Regions from separate parts of the Nonomuraea sp. NPDC048892 genome, predicted to be linked through region 1. Evidence: riboswitches for the same ligand, from Rfam matches in the RefSeq annotation. Region 1 holds a riboswitch; the other holds the start of a gene.
What was found. A riboswitch is a leader RNA that binds a small molecule or an ion and turns the genes downstream of it on or off. The one in region 1 is predicted to bind cobalamin.
Positions count from the first base shown of each region.

Region 1 (6,896 bases):
CGCTCGCCATTCTCGCCACCGAGGGCGGACGGCTGCGGGTGGTCGCCTCGCGCGGATTCAGCCGGCAGGCCCTCGATCACTTCGACAACCGGCGCGAGATCCCGCCGATCCTGGAGGACGAGAGCACGCCGGCATTCTTCCGCAACTGGGACGAGCTGCGCCGCGCGTACCCCGGCGCCCTGCGTTCCGAGGAGGTGAACGCCTGGGCGCTGCTGCCGCTGATCACGTCGAGCCGGCCCCTCGGGACCTGCGTCTTCGCCTACGACCGCCCGCACGAGTTCGGCATCGACGAACGGGCCTCGCTCACCGCTCTCATCGGCCTGATCGCCCAGGCGTTCGAGCGTGCCCGCCTCTACGACGTCAACCACCAGTTCGCCCAGTTCCTGCAGTCCAGCCTGCTGCCCCGCGCGCTCCCCCACCTGCCCGGCCTGGACGTGGCGGCCAAGTACCTGCCGGCCACCCCCGGCATGGACATCGGCGGCGACTTCTACGACCTCATCCGCCTCAGCGACACCAAGGCCGCGGCCGTCATCGGCGACGTGCAGGGGCACGACGTGACCGCCGCCGCCCTCATGGGGCAGGTGCGTACCGCCATCCAGGCGCACGCGACCACCGGCGCCGGCCCGGGCGAGGTGCTCGCGCGCACCAACCGGCTGCTCACCGCGCTGGCCACCGACCGCTTCACCAGCTGCCTGTACGTCGACATCGACCTGGACCGGCACACCGCGTCCCTGTCCAGCGCGGGACACCTGCCGCCCGTGCTGGGCCGTCCCGGCGCCCCCGGCCAGGTCATCGAGACCGCACCCGGGCTGCTGCTCGGCATCGACCCCGACGTCGAATACGTCACCGCGGAGGTGGAACTCCCGCCGGACTCCATCATGATCCTCTACACCGACGGCCTCGTCGAGGAACCCGGCCTCGACCTGGGCGACTGCATCGCCGCCCTGGCCGCCGGCTTCACACCGCCGCCGCACCGCCCGCTGCACACGCTGGCCGACTCGCTCATCGGCCAGGCCGGGATCGAACGGCGCACGGACGACATCGCGCTGCTGCTCGTGCGGGACAGCCTCGCGCGGGCATGATGGACGAGGGACCAAGGGGCACGAGGAAGGACACCGTCATGTCCGTGCTGTCCACCCGGCTTACCGCGACCTATGACATCCGGTACCCGTTCGTCTGCGCGGGGATGGCGTTCGTGGCCGAGACGCCCGAGTTCGCGGCGGCGGTCACCAACGCGGGCGGCATCGGCGCGATCGGCGCCGCACTCCTGCCCCCGGACCGGCTCCGGGAGATGATCCGCGAGGTCAAGGCCCGTACGGCGGGCAGGCCGTTCCACGTCAACCTCATCACCTTCTTCCCCACCGGCGAGCTGGTCGAGGTGTGCGTGGAGGAGCGGGTGCCGATCGTCTCCTTCCACTGGGGGCATCCCCCGGCCGACCAGGTGAGGCTGCTGCGCGAGGCCGGGGTGTCGGTGTGGGAGCAGGTCGGCTCCGCCGAGGCGGCCCGGGTCGCGGTGGACGGCGGGGCCGAGCTCGTCATCGCCCAGGGCTGGGAGGCCGGCGGGCACAACTACGGCGGGCTGCCGACCATGGTCAACGTGCCCGCCGTCGTGGACGCCGTGGGCGAGCGGGCGATGGTCCTGGCGGCGGGCGGGATCACCGACGGCCGCCAGGTCGCCGCCTCCCTGTGCCTGGGCGCGGACGGCGTGTGGGTGGGGACGCGCATGGTCGCCTCGCACGAGGCCCGCGTGCATCCCGAGCACCACCGGCGGCTGGTCGCCGCCGCCGGGGACAGCGCCGTGCTCACGTCGATCTTCGGGCCGGAGTTCCCGCGGTTCAACCCCATGCGGCTCCAGCGCAACCGGGTGGTGGCCGAGTGGAACGACCGGGTGGCGGAGATCCCGGCCGATCTCGACTCCCTTGACCCGGTCGGCACCACGATCGTCCAGGGCGAGGAGGCGCCGGTACGCAAGTTCCCCCTGCTGCTGGCGGTCGCAGAGACGGAGGCCGACTGGGAGGAGATGCCCTGGCTGATGGGACAGGGCGTCGGCCTCGTCCACGACATCAAGCCCGCCGCGGACATCGTCACCGACATGATGGAGCAGGCCGAACAGGTGCTGACCGGTTTCGGGGCCGCGGCTCGCGACCGGAGCCCATCCTGAAGGCGCGAACGGCGCCGCCCGTCCCTTCTTGTCGTGCTTTCTCAGCGCCATTCGATGAAGGCGGCGGTGTCGCCGAGCGTGGCGAACTCTCCGGTTCGCTCGATCTTCTGGGGTGTGGATCCCGGCTTGGTGTCGCTGAGGTAGTAGTCCATCGCGGCCCCCTTCTGGGAGAGGAACGCGAACCTCCGGCCGTCCGGTGAGATCACCATGGCGCGGTTGCGGTGGTCGTTGCTGGGGAGGATGGGCGGCCCGGGCTTCGCCCCCGGGGCGATGTCGAGCGCGGCGAACCTGCCGTTCTCGCCGCACAGCACCGTGTCGTCGTCGAGCCAGCCGTCATAACAGGCGAGGTATCTGCCCTTCTCCACGAGGTCCAAGCCCACCCCCTGGGTCTGCGCCGGGACGTCGAGGACGTAGCCTTCCGCCAGCAGGCGTCCGCCGTCCGGTGAGAGGAAGGCGCTATTGGCCACCACCGCCTGGCTCGGCGTACTCCCCACCATGACGAGGTGCTGGGCCGTCCGCACCTCGAAGCGGTCGACTGCCTTGTGGTCCCCGGCGAGCGCGCGGCTCGCGATCCGGTCCTTGGTCGAGACCCCGGGGTCGTCGGTCACCTCGTACGTGAACCAGACCGCGCTCCCGTCCCGGGAGAAGGCCGCGTTGTGCTCGTGCGGGGTGTTGCCGAAGTCCTCGTTCCCGGTCAGGTCGGTAAATTTCCCCGTACGGTCGACATAGCCGACATGCGTGGCCCGGGTCTCCGGGTCTTCGGTGACCACGGCCATCTTCGTGAAGTCCTGGTCGAAGAGCGATCGGATGGCGGTCACATCCCCGGCATCAGCGGGCAGTTCATCGGGCTCGCACAGTCGTCTCACGGCGGTGTTGGGCTCGGATGCGTCGTACTCGGTAATCGCCGTGTCCGGCAGCCGGAACTCCGCGTGCGCCAGGTGTTTCCAGCTCTGCGGGTTCCAGCCGTCGAGGTTGACGACCCCGCCGCTGCCGTTCCCCCGCGAGCAGACCGCCGTGATGATCATGTTCTGCTGGGTGAAGTCCGCACTGATCGCGGTCTCCGAGGCTCTCCGACCGGTGACCTCGCGCTCCTCGGCGGCCGAGGAACAGCCGGCGAGGCTCGCCGCCAGGACCAGCGCGAGAAGGGACGCCGTCGCTCTCGGCCTGTCAATCACGCGTCTCTCCCCCATCCGACTTCGACCGGCGATCCCTACGGTGCGCCGGCGGGTGTTGAGAACGTGTTGAGCCCGCGTTGAGAGGCCGAGGAGCATCGATGCTCACGGGCACCTGCCATACGCGCGCCGTGCCCGGTCGGCGCTGGTGTGCATTGACTCGAACGGGAGGAAAGGATACGTTCCGGTAGATTTCACGGTTGTCCAAGGGAAATCCGGTGAGAAGCCGGTGCGGACGCGCCACTGTATCCGGGACGTAGATCCCGGGAGCCAGGTCGCTTGGCCGCCGTGACCTCGTTATGGGACGCGTCACCCCGAGGAGGCTCGCATGAGTGGTTTGACCACTCCGTCCACCATTCCCTTCCCCCGCCTGCGCCCTTGGCTGCTGGCGGTTCCCGTGCTGCTGCTCGTCGCTTACCTGGTCCTGATGGACAACGGCGCGGTCTCCCAGACCGGCGCCTTCCTGCACGAGCTCATGCACGACGGGCGGCATCTGCTCGGCGTGCCCTGCCACTAGGGGCCGGAATGGTACGCACGTACCTGGTCAGAGGTCTGCTCGTGGGCCTGCTGGCCGGACTGATCGCGGGCACGTTCGCCTTCGCCTTCGGGGAACCGCACGTCGATGCGGCCATCGCCCTGGAGGAGGCCGCGGCCCAGGCCGAGGCGCCGGAGCCCGCCGCCGAGGAGGCCGGGCACGGCCACGGCGAGGAGGCCGAGGTCAGCAGGCCGGTGCAGAAGGCCGGGCTCTTCCTCGCCACCGGACTGTACGGGCTGGCCGTCGGCGGCGTGTTCGCGCTCGTGTTCGCGGGCCTGCGCGGACGGGTGGGACCGCGCTCCGACGGGCCGCTGGCGCTCGCCACGGCCGGAACGGCCTTCGTCGCGGTCATCCTCGTTCCATTCGTGAAATATCCGGCCAACCCGCCTGCGGTGGGTGACCCCGACACGATCAACAGCCGCACGGTGCTCTACGTCGTGATGATCCTCGTCGGGCTGGCGGCGACGGCGATCGCGGTGGCCACCGCCCGCCGGGTCACCGCCGATCCGTGGGCCCGGTGGGTGGCGGCGGTCATCGGCTTTCTCGTCCCCGTGGGCGCGGCCTGGGCGCTGTTGCCGGCCGTCGACGAGGTGGCCGACGGCTTCCCCGCCACGCTGCTGTGGGAGTTCCGGCTCACCTCGATCGGCACCCAGCTCGTCTTCTGGGCGGCCTTCGGCGTGCTGTTCGGCTGGGCGAGCGAGCGAGCGGCACGCCGTACGAGCGGCATGCCGCTGAGCGCAGTCCCGTCGAGCTCGGGTCCGAGCTGAGCGGAGTGCTGTTCGTCCGGCACGCCACGACGCCGGGCATGCGCGCCGCCCGCTTCCCGGCCGAAGAGGACGCCGACGCGGCGGATCTGGCCAGAGCCGCCGCGCTCGGCCCGGCGCTCGCCGCGACGGTGGCGTGGGCGTGGGCCGCTCCTGCCCGCGCGGCACGGCAGACCGCCGCCGCGCTCGGACTGGACGCGCGAATCGTCCCGGCGCTCGCGGAGGCGGACTGCGGCCGGTGGCGCGGCCTGCCGTACGAGCGGGTCGCGCGGGAGGAGCCGGACGCCCTGGCGAGCTGGCTGTCCGACCCGCACGCGGCTCCGCACGGCGGCGAGAGCCGGGCCGCGCTCGCGATCAGGGTGGCGGCCTGGCTCGACTCCGTACGGGAGGAGCCCGGCGGGGTCGTCGTCTGCGACGCCGGCGCCATCCGGGCGGCGCTCGGGCATGCCCTGGGGCTGGATCCGCCGGCCGCCGGCCGCATCGATCTGGCTCCTCTGTCCACCACCGAGCTGGCCGTCACGCGGGAGGGCTGGCGGGTGGCCCACGTCAACCGGAAGGTTCTGTCTTGATCGTCACCTACCCGTTCAGCGCCGTCGTCGGGCTCGCCGACCTGAAGCTGGCGCTGGTGCTCAACGCGGTCTCGCCCCGGGTGGGCGGGGTGCTCGTACGCGGCGAGAAGGGCACGGCGAAGTCCACGATCGTGCGTGCGCTGGCGGCCCAGTTGCCCGCCGTGGACGTGGTGCCGGGCTGCCGGTTCGCCTGCGATCCCGGTGCGCCCGATCCCGAATGCCCTGACGGACCCCACGAGCACGGCGCCGGGGGCGAGAGTCGCCCGGCCGCGCTGGTGGAGCTGCCGGTGGGTGCGTCGGAGGACCGTCTGGCCGGCTCGCTCGACGTGGAACGGGCGCTGACCGAGGGGGTGAAGGCGTTCGAGCCCGGCCTGCTGGCGTCCGCGCATCGCGGTGTGCTCTACGTCGACGAGGTGAACCTGCTGCACGACCACCTGGTCGACCTCCTCCTCGACGCGGCCGCCCTGGGCAGGTGCTACGTGGAGCGCGAATCGGTCTCGGTCCGGCACGCCGCCCGGTTCCTGCTGGTCGGCACCATGAACCCGGAGGAGGGCGAGCTGCGCCCGCAGCTCCTGGACAGGTTCGGGCTGACGGTCGAGGTGCGGGCGTCCCGCGACCCGGAGGAACGCGCCGAGGTCGTCCGCCGGCGGCTGGCCTTCGACGCCGACGCGGAGGCGTTCGCGGCGCGGTGGGCGGAGGAGGAGTCGGCGCTGGCGGACCGGATCGCGGCCGCGCGGGACCGGGTGCCGGGCGTGCGGCTGCCGGACGCCCGGCTGCGGCAGATCGCGACGGTGTGCGCGGCGTTCGAGGTCGACGGGCTGCGGGCCGACCTGGTCACCGCCAACGCCGCCGTCGCCCACGCCGCCTGGCAGGGGCGGGACATGGTGATCACCGAGGACGTGCGGGCGGCGGCCCGCCTGTCGCTGCCGCACCGGCGCCGGCGCGACCCGTTCGACGCGCCGGGGTTGGACGAGGCCCTGCTCGACGAGCTGCTTGAACGTACGTCGCCGGATGACGGGCCCGGCGACGACGGCCCAGACGGCGGCCCGGATGCCGGCCCGGGCAGCGGCCCGGACAGGGCTCCCGGCAGCGATTCCAGCGGAGATCCCGGCGGCGGAGGTCCGGCGGGGCCGCCGCCGGGCGGAGACGAGGGCTCGCCGCCGGACACGACCGGCGGGCCGGCCGATGGCATCCAGGGAAGCCCCGGGGACGGCCGGCCGAACGACGGCTCGTCTGATCCGCGGGACGACGACGCAGGACCGGCGACACCCGGCATCGGCGGACAGGTGGCCGGCGCAGGGGCTCCGCACCGGGTGCCGCTGCTGGAGGTGCCGGGGATCGGCGAGGGGGCGGCGGGCCGGCGGTCACGCGCACGGACCAGGCACGGCCGGAGCACCGGCGCCCGCCGCCCCTCCGGCCAGGTACGCGACCTGCACCTGACGGCGACGATGCTGGCCGCGGCGCCGTACCAGCGCGGGCGCGGGCGCACCGGACCCGGGCTGCTGCTGCGTACGGATGATCTGCGTGAAGTGGTGCGCGAAGGCAGGGAGGGCAACCTCGTGCTGTTCGTGGTGGACGCGAGCGGCTCGATGGCGGCCCGCAAACGGATGAGCGCGGTCAAGACGGCTGTGCTTAGCCTGCTGCTGGACACCTACCAGCGTCGCGACAAGGTCGGCCTGATCACGTTCAGGGGAG
Region 1 is NZ_JBEZFZ010000036.1:58,793-65,688, reverse strand. Features, by position in the region: gene AB0C28_RS50935 (GAF domain-containing SpoIIE family protein phosphatase) at 1-1,082, shown strand, start outside; gene AB0C28_RS50930 (nitronate monooxygenase) at 1,121-2,161, shown strand; gene AB0C28_RS50925 (hypothetical protein) at 2,203-3,336, opposite strand; cobalamin riboswitch at 3,502-3,631, shown strand; gene AB0C28_RS50920 (CbtB-domain containing protein) at 3,662-3,850, shown strand; gene AB0C28_RS50915 (CbtA family protein) at 3,859-4,635, shown strand; gene AB0C28_RS50910 (histidine phosphatase family protein) at 4,641-5,201, shown strand; gene AB0C28_RS50905 (VWA domain-containing protein) at 5,198-6,896, shown strand, end outside.

Region 2 (6,896 bases), on a different contig from region 1:
ATCAGGAAGGCGGGCCACGTGCAGTGCTCCACGAGGTGGCGGGCCAGGGCCCATTTGCGCCCTGCGCGGTTCAGCAGCCGCCGGAGCACCTCCACCAGGAGGATCGATCCGATCACCGCGATGAGGAGGATCGGCCAGTCCGCCGGAGACTGCACGTTCATGCCCCCTATGTCTTAGAACGTCTCGTCAAAGCTCACATTGCCCTCAACCGCCACTTGGTAAGCAGAGACACGCCGTTCGAAGAAGTTGGCCAGCTCCTGCACGTCCTGCAACTCCATGAACGCGAAGGGGTTGGCCGAGTCGTAGCGCCGGGGCAGGCCCAGCCGGGTCAGCCGCTGGTCGGCGACGTATTCGAGGTACTGGCGCATCTGCTCGACACCCATGCCGGGCATGCCGTCGCCGCAGAGGTCCGCCGCGAAGGCGAGTTCGGCGGCGACGGCCTCCTCCAGCATGAGCGTGACCTGCTTGCCCAGCTCGTCGTCGAACAGCGAAGGCTCCTCGGCGCGCACGGTGTCCACGACGCTGAACGCGAACTCCATGTGCATGGACTCGTCGCGGAAGACCCAGTTCGTCCCCGTGGCCAGACCTCCGAGCAGGCCACGGGAGCGGAACCAGTAGACGTAGGCGAACGCGCCGTAGAAGAACAGGCCCTCGATGCAGGCGGCGAAGCAGATGAGGTTCAGCAGGAACTGGCGGCGTTCCGCGGCGCTCTCCAAGCGGCGCAGGCCGTCGATGGAGTCGATCCACCGGAAGCAGAACTCGGCCTTGTCGCGGATCGAGGGAATGTGCTCGATGGCGGCGAACGCCTTGACCCGCTCGTCCGGGTCGGGCAGATAGGTGTCGAGCAGGGTCAGGTAGAACTGCACGTGCACGGCCTCCTCGTAGAGCTGCCTGCTCAGGTAGAGGCGCGCTTCGGGGGCGTTGACGTGCTGGTAGAGGTTGAGCACGAGGTTGTTGGCCACGATCGAGTCGCCGGTGGCGAAGAAGGCGACCAGCCGGTTGATCAGGTGGCGTTCCTGCGGCGTCATCTTGGCCAGGTCGGCGAGGTCGTTGTGCAGGTCGACCTCCTCGACGGTCCAGGTGTTGCGGATGGCCGCGCGGAAGCGCTCGTAGAAGTCGGGGTAGCGCATGGGACGCAGGGTGAGGTCCATGCCGGGGTCGAGCAGCATGAGAGGGGCTCCTTACTGGCAGGCTTCGCAGGTTTCCGGGTTCTCCAGCGAGCACGCGACCGCCTCGGCCGCCGCGAGCGCGGAGGAGCGGGTGGGCTGGGCCGTCACCGTGGTCTGGGCGATGCGGGTGGCGGGGCGGGAGCGCAGGTAGTACGTGGTCTTCAGGCCGCTCTTCCAGGCGTAGGCGTACATCGAGGAGAGCTTGCCGATGGTGGGGCTGGCCATGAACAGGTTGAGCGACTGCGACTGGTCGATGTACGGCTGGCGCGCGGCGGCCAGGTCGATCAGCGCCTTCTGCGGCAGCTCCCAGGCGGTGCGGTAGAGCACCTTGAGGTCCTCGGGGATGCCGGGCACGGTCTGCACCGAGCCGTCGGCCCGCTTGAGGTCGTCGCGGAGCTGCTGCGTCCACAGCCCGCGCGCCTGGAGATCGGCCACCAGATACCGGTTGACCTGGAGGAACTCACCCGACAGGGTCTCGCGCTTGAACACGTTGGAGACCTGCGGCTCGATGCACTCGTAGCAGCCGGCGATGGAGGCGATCGTGGCGGTGGGGGCGATGGCGATCATGAGCGAGTTCCGCAGGCCGGTGCGCGCGATCTTCTCGCGCAGCGCCTCCCAGCGCGCCGAGCCGGCCGCCGCGTAGTGGTCTGGGTGCAGCACACCGGCGGCGGCGCGCGTGTCGGCGTACGACGGGTGCCGGCCGCGTTCTGCCGCGAGGTCGGCCGAGGTGTCGTACGCGGCCAGCGCGATCTCCTCGGCGATCCTGGTGGACAGCTCCAGCGCCCGCGGCGAGTCGAACGGCAGCCGCAGCGTGAAGAACACGTCGGCCAGCCCCATCACGCCGAGCCCGATCGGCCGCCACCGCCGGTTGGCCGCCCCGGCCTCAGGCGTCGGGTAGAAGCCGAGGTCGATGGTGCGGTCGAGGAAGCGCACGGCGGTCCTTACGGTGCCGCGCAACCGCTCCCAGTCCATGTCGCCATCCACGCCGCCGCCGGCCAGGTGGGCTGCCAGGTTGACCGAGCCGAGGTTGCAGACGGCCGTCTCGGCGTCGCTGGTGACCTCCAGGATCTCGGTGCACAGGTTCGACAGGTGGATGACGTTCTCGGGGCGGGCGGTCTGGTTGGAGGTGCGGTTGGCGGCGTCCTTGAACGTCATCCAGCCGTTGCCGGTCTGGGCGAGGGTCCGCATCATGCGGCCGTAGAGGGTACGCGCCGAAATTTGCCTGACATATCGCCCGGCGGCCTCATAAGCGCGATATTTCGCCTCGAACTCCGCCCCGTACAGGTCGGTGAGCTCGGGCACCTCCTTCGGGTCGAACAGCGACCACATCTCGTCAGCCTCGACCCGCCGCATGAACTCGTCGGGCACCCAGTTGGCCAGGTTGAGGTTGTGGGTGCGGCGGGCGTCCTCGCCGGTGTTGTCGCGCAGTTCGAGGAACTCCTCGATGTCGGCGTGCCAGGTCTCCAGGTAGACGCAGGCCGCGCCCTTGCGCCGCCCACCCTGGTTGACCGCCGCCACCGAGGAGTCGAGCGTGCGCAGCCAGGGGACGATGCCGTTGGAGTGGCCGTTCGTGCCCCTGATGAGGGAGCCGCGCGAGCGCACCCGGGTCCACGAGATGCCGATGCCGCCCGCGTACTTGGACAGCCTGGCCACCTGCCCGTACCTGTCGTAGATGGCTTCGAGCTCGTCGCGCGGCGAGTCGAGCAGGAAGCAGGACGAAAGCTGCGGGCGGCGCGCGCCGGAGTTGAACAGGGTGGGCGAGCTGGGCAGGTACGACAGCGTGGACATCAGCCCGTACAGCTCGGCCGCCTCGGCGACGCTCTCCGACAGCCCGCAGGCCACGCGGAGCAGGAAGTGCTGGGGCCGCTCCAGCACCGCCCGGCTCTCGGGGTGGCGCAGCAGGTAACGGTCGTAGACCGTGCGCAGCCCGAAGTACTCGAAGCGGTCGTCCGCGTCGTCCGGCACCAGCGCGTCGAGCTCGGCGGCGTGCGCGGCGACGAACTCGGCCAGCCCGTCCTGGACAAGCCCGGCCGCGTGGGTGGCGGCGACGGACTCGGAGAACGTGCGCACCCCCTGCCCGGCCGCCTCGTCGGCGATCTCCTCGGCCAGCAGCCGGGCGGCGACCCGGGAGTTGGCCGGGTCGGCGATCACCCTGGCGGCGGCCTCCTCGATGGCCAGGCGGCGGTCAACCTCAACGATCTGAGTCACGTGCTCTCTCTCCTCGCGAGCTCATCCCCGTGAGGGCACGCGAGAGCACGACGGCCAGAGGTCTCCCCCGCCGCGGCGCGCTCCGGCCCGCCCTCGAGGCCCTGAACACTTCACACCGCTGGCAGGTCTTCGGGCTTGCGGGCGTGCTCGATGGCTCCTACTGGCCGTCGCTTCCCGGATCTCTCCAGTGCGTATGACGGCGGTCGTTCCCGCTCACCGCTGCGGGGCAGCCCCGGAATCGCACCGGGTTCCCTTTTGCTCCGCCTCGGGTGAGGCGAACCAGCGACGACCAGGATCCTACATCTAGTGGCCGTTCCCGCAACTACCCCAGCATGTTGTGGCTTTGGTGGCGTCGATCAAACCGAGATCGCGCAGCGTCGCCCGGGTGCGGGCGATCTCCGTGCCGAGCCAGAGCGCGAAGTCGTCGCCCGCCAGCGGGATCGTCAGCCAGCCCGCCGTCCGGCAGGCGGCCTCCCACGCCCTCGACCCCAGCACCTCGTCACACATGCGCACGGCCGCCTCGCGCCGCTCCGCGGGCATGTCCTCGGGCCCGAACGCGGCCACCCAGTCGGCGAAGTCCACCCGTACGCCGCATTCGAGCAGCGTCGGCGCGTCGAGGTCGGGCACGCGCCGGGCCGAGGACACCGCGAGCGCCCTGACCCGGCCGCGGCCGATGCCGGTGCGCCAGTTGGACAGGGGGCCGGCGGCGGCGGTGGCCCGGCCCGCCATCAGCGCGGCGACGGCCTCGCCGCTGCTGGGATAGCCGGTGTAGTCGACCTGCCTGGTGTCGGCGCCGAGCGCCTTGGCGATCAGGCCGAAGAGCAGGTGGTCGGGCTCGCCCTGCGGCCCGCCGGTCAGCAGGGTCCGGCCGGGGCCGGCGAGCAGCCGGGCGCAGAAGTCGTCGAAGTCGCGCAGCGGCGAGCCGTCGGGCACGACCACCACCTCGGCCTCGCCGCTCAGCCTGGCCAGCGGGGTGCCGGTGTCGAGCAGGCTCTGGCCGTTGTTCAACTCGGCCGCGGTGAGCGCGGGCAGGCCGGTCACGGTGATCATCGAGCCGGCGCCCAGGCCGGTGCCGGCCTCGAACCCGGCCGCTCGGGCGGCTCCGGCGAACGCCTGACCGACGCGGGCCCAGCGCCGCCGGTCGGAGTTGATCGAGAATCCGGTACGCGGTGCGGCCAGGCGCTCACCTGCGCGCTCGACACCGCACCCGGCGGCGCAGGCCGCCAGGCCGAGGCCCCAGGCGATGAAGCCCCGGCGGCGCATGATCGTGCTGCCCAAATCCCCCATTACTCTAGGTTATTAACCCATTACAAGTGGCTATACACCGGGGTCCCGGTCAACACACAAAATCACTATTTTTGCCGCTTTTTCATGATTTTTAGGCTTATCTGACTTTCTTTCCGACTCCCGCCATGAGGGACGACGGCAGCGACCAGTCACCCACCAGCTTGGGCCGGTCGGGACGCCAGTCGGTGGCCTGCACGAGCCCCGGCGGCTCCAGCGGGAAATCGCCGAAGAACGCCCGGATCTGCGCCGGTGTGCGGTCGGCCCCGTTGCGCGAGGACGATCCCCGCTGGACGCTCCTGGCCCGCTCCTCGTCCTCGATGCGGCCGAGCGTCGTCGCGTGCGAGATCACCAGATGGCTGCCCGGCGCCATCCGTTCGCGCAGGACGGCCACCGCACGCTGCGGGTCCCGCTCGTCCGGCAGGAAGTGCAGGATCGACACCATCAGCACGGCCACCGGCCGGTCGAGGTCGAGGAACTCACCCGCCTTCGCCAGCACCTCCTCGGGATCGAGCAGGTCGGCCTGGACGAAACAGGCCCTGCCCGGCGAGCGCCGGAGCAGGACCGTGGCGTGGGCGGCGACGACGGGATCGCGGTCGACGTAGACGACTTTGGCCTCGGGGGCCACCTCGTGCGCGCTGCCCTGGGTCGGCAGCCCGCTGCCGAGGTCGATGAACTGGGTGACCCCGGCGCGGGCCACATAACGCACGGCACGCTGGAGGAAGGCCCGGTTCGCCCGGGCCAGCGGGACCGCCTCCGGGATCAGCTCCGCCAGGTGATCGATGGCCTGGCGGTCGACCGCGTAGTTGTCCTTCCCGCCGAGCATGTAGTCGTACATGCGTGCGGGATGGGGCCGGTGTTGGTCGAACTGCCGCACAGTTTGAATTTATGCCGTCCGCAGCGAGATAACGATAGTTTGGCCCGAATTAGCCTCTTACTCGACCGTAACGCTCTTGGCGAGATTGCGAGGCTTGTCCACATCGCGGCCGAGCGCCACGGCGGCGTAATAGGCGAGGAGCTGCAGCGGGATCGTCAGCAGGATGGGATCGAGCTCGATCTCGTTCTTCGGGATGACGATGACGTCGTCGGCCAGTTTGGCGTCGGGCGCGCGGTGGCCGACCATGAGCACCCGGCCGCCGCGGGCGCGGATCTCGCCGAGCGTGGTGAGGTTCTTGTCGAGCAGCTCGTCGTCGGGCACGATCGCGACCGTCGGCATGTCGGGGCCGATCAGGGCGAGCGGGCCGTGCTTGAGCTCGCTGGCCGGATAGGCCTCGGCGTGCACGTACGAGATCTCCTTGAGCTTCTGCGCGCCCTCGCGGGCCACCGGGTAGCCGCGCACGCGGCCGACGAACATCATGCTCGGGTGCTGGGCGTACTTCTTGGCCAGCTCCGCGATCTCCTCGCTCTGGGCGAGGATCTGCTCGATCTGGCCGGGCAGCCGGCGCAGCCCGTCCACGATGCGCCGCCCGTCGGCGGGCGACAGGTCGCGCACCCGGCCGAGGTGCAACGCCAGCAGCGCGAACGCCACCGAGGTCGAGGTGAACGCCTTGGTCGAGGCGACCGACACCTCGGGGCCCGCGTGCAGGTAGATGCCGCCGTCGACCTCGCGGGCGATGGCGCTGCCCACGGCGTTGACGATGCCGATCACCCGGCCGCCCTTGCGCTTGAGCTCCTGGACGGCGGCGAGCGTGTCGTACGTCTCCCCCGACTGGCTGATCGCGACGTAGAGCGTGTCGGGGTCGACGACCGGGTTGCGGTAGCGGAACTCGCTGGCCGGCTCGGCGTCGGCCGGGATGCGGGCCAGCTCCTCGATGAGCTGCGCCCCGATCTGCCCCGAGTAGTACGCCGACCCGCAGCCGATGATCTTCACCTGGCGGAAGCCCCGCGTCTCGCGGGCGTCCATGTTGAGGCCGCCGAGGTGGGCGACGTGGAAACGCTCGTCGAGCCGCCCGCTCATGGTGCGGGTGATCGTCTCGGGCTGCTCGGAGATCTCCTTGAGCAGGTAGTGCTCGTAGCCGCCGGTGTCGTAGTGGCCGGCGTCCCAGTCGACGGTCAGCGGCTCCTTGGCCGTCTCGCGGGCGTCGCTGGCGAAGGTGTGGAAGCCGTCGGCCTTGAGCACGGCCAGCTCGCCGTCCTCCAGGTGGACGACCTGACGGGTGTAGCGGACCAGCGCGGCCACGTCGGAGGCGGCGAACATCTCCTTCTCGCCGATGCCGAGCACGATCGGGCTGCCGT
Region 2 is NZ_JBEZFZ010000003.1:4,289-11,184, forward strand. Features, by position in the region: gene AB0C28_RS09760 (mechanosensitive ion channel domain-containing protein) at 1-161, opposite strand, end outside; gene AB0C28_RS09765 (ribonucleotide-diphosphate reductase subunit beta) at 174-1,169, opposite strand; gene AB0C28_RS09770 (ribonucleoside-diphosphate reductase subunit alpha) at 1,182-3,377, opposite strand; cobalamin riboswitch at 3,480-3,676, opposite strand; gene AB0C28_RS09775 (tripartite tricarboxylate transporter substrate-binding protein) at 3,681-4,664, opposite strand; gene AB0C28_RS09780 (SAM-dependent methyltransferase) at 4,762-5,538, opposite strand; gene glmS (glutamine--fructose-6-phosphate transaminase (isomerizing)) at 5,596-6,896, opposite strand, start outside.
Region 2: another riboswitch for cobalamin. It lies ahead of AB0C28_RS09770 (ribonucleoside-diphosphate reductase subunit alpha); the one in region 1 lies ahead of AB0C28_RS50920 (CbtB-domain containing protein).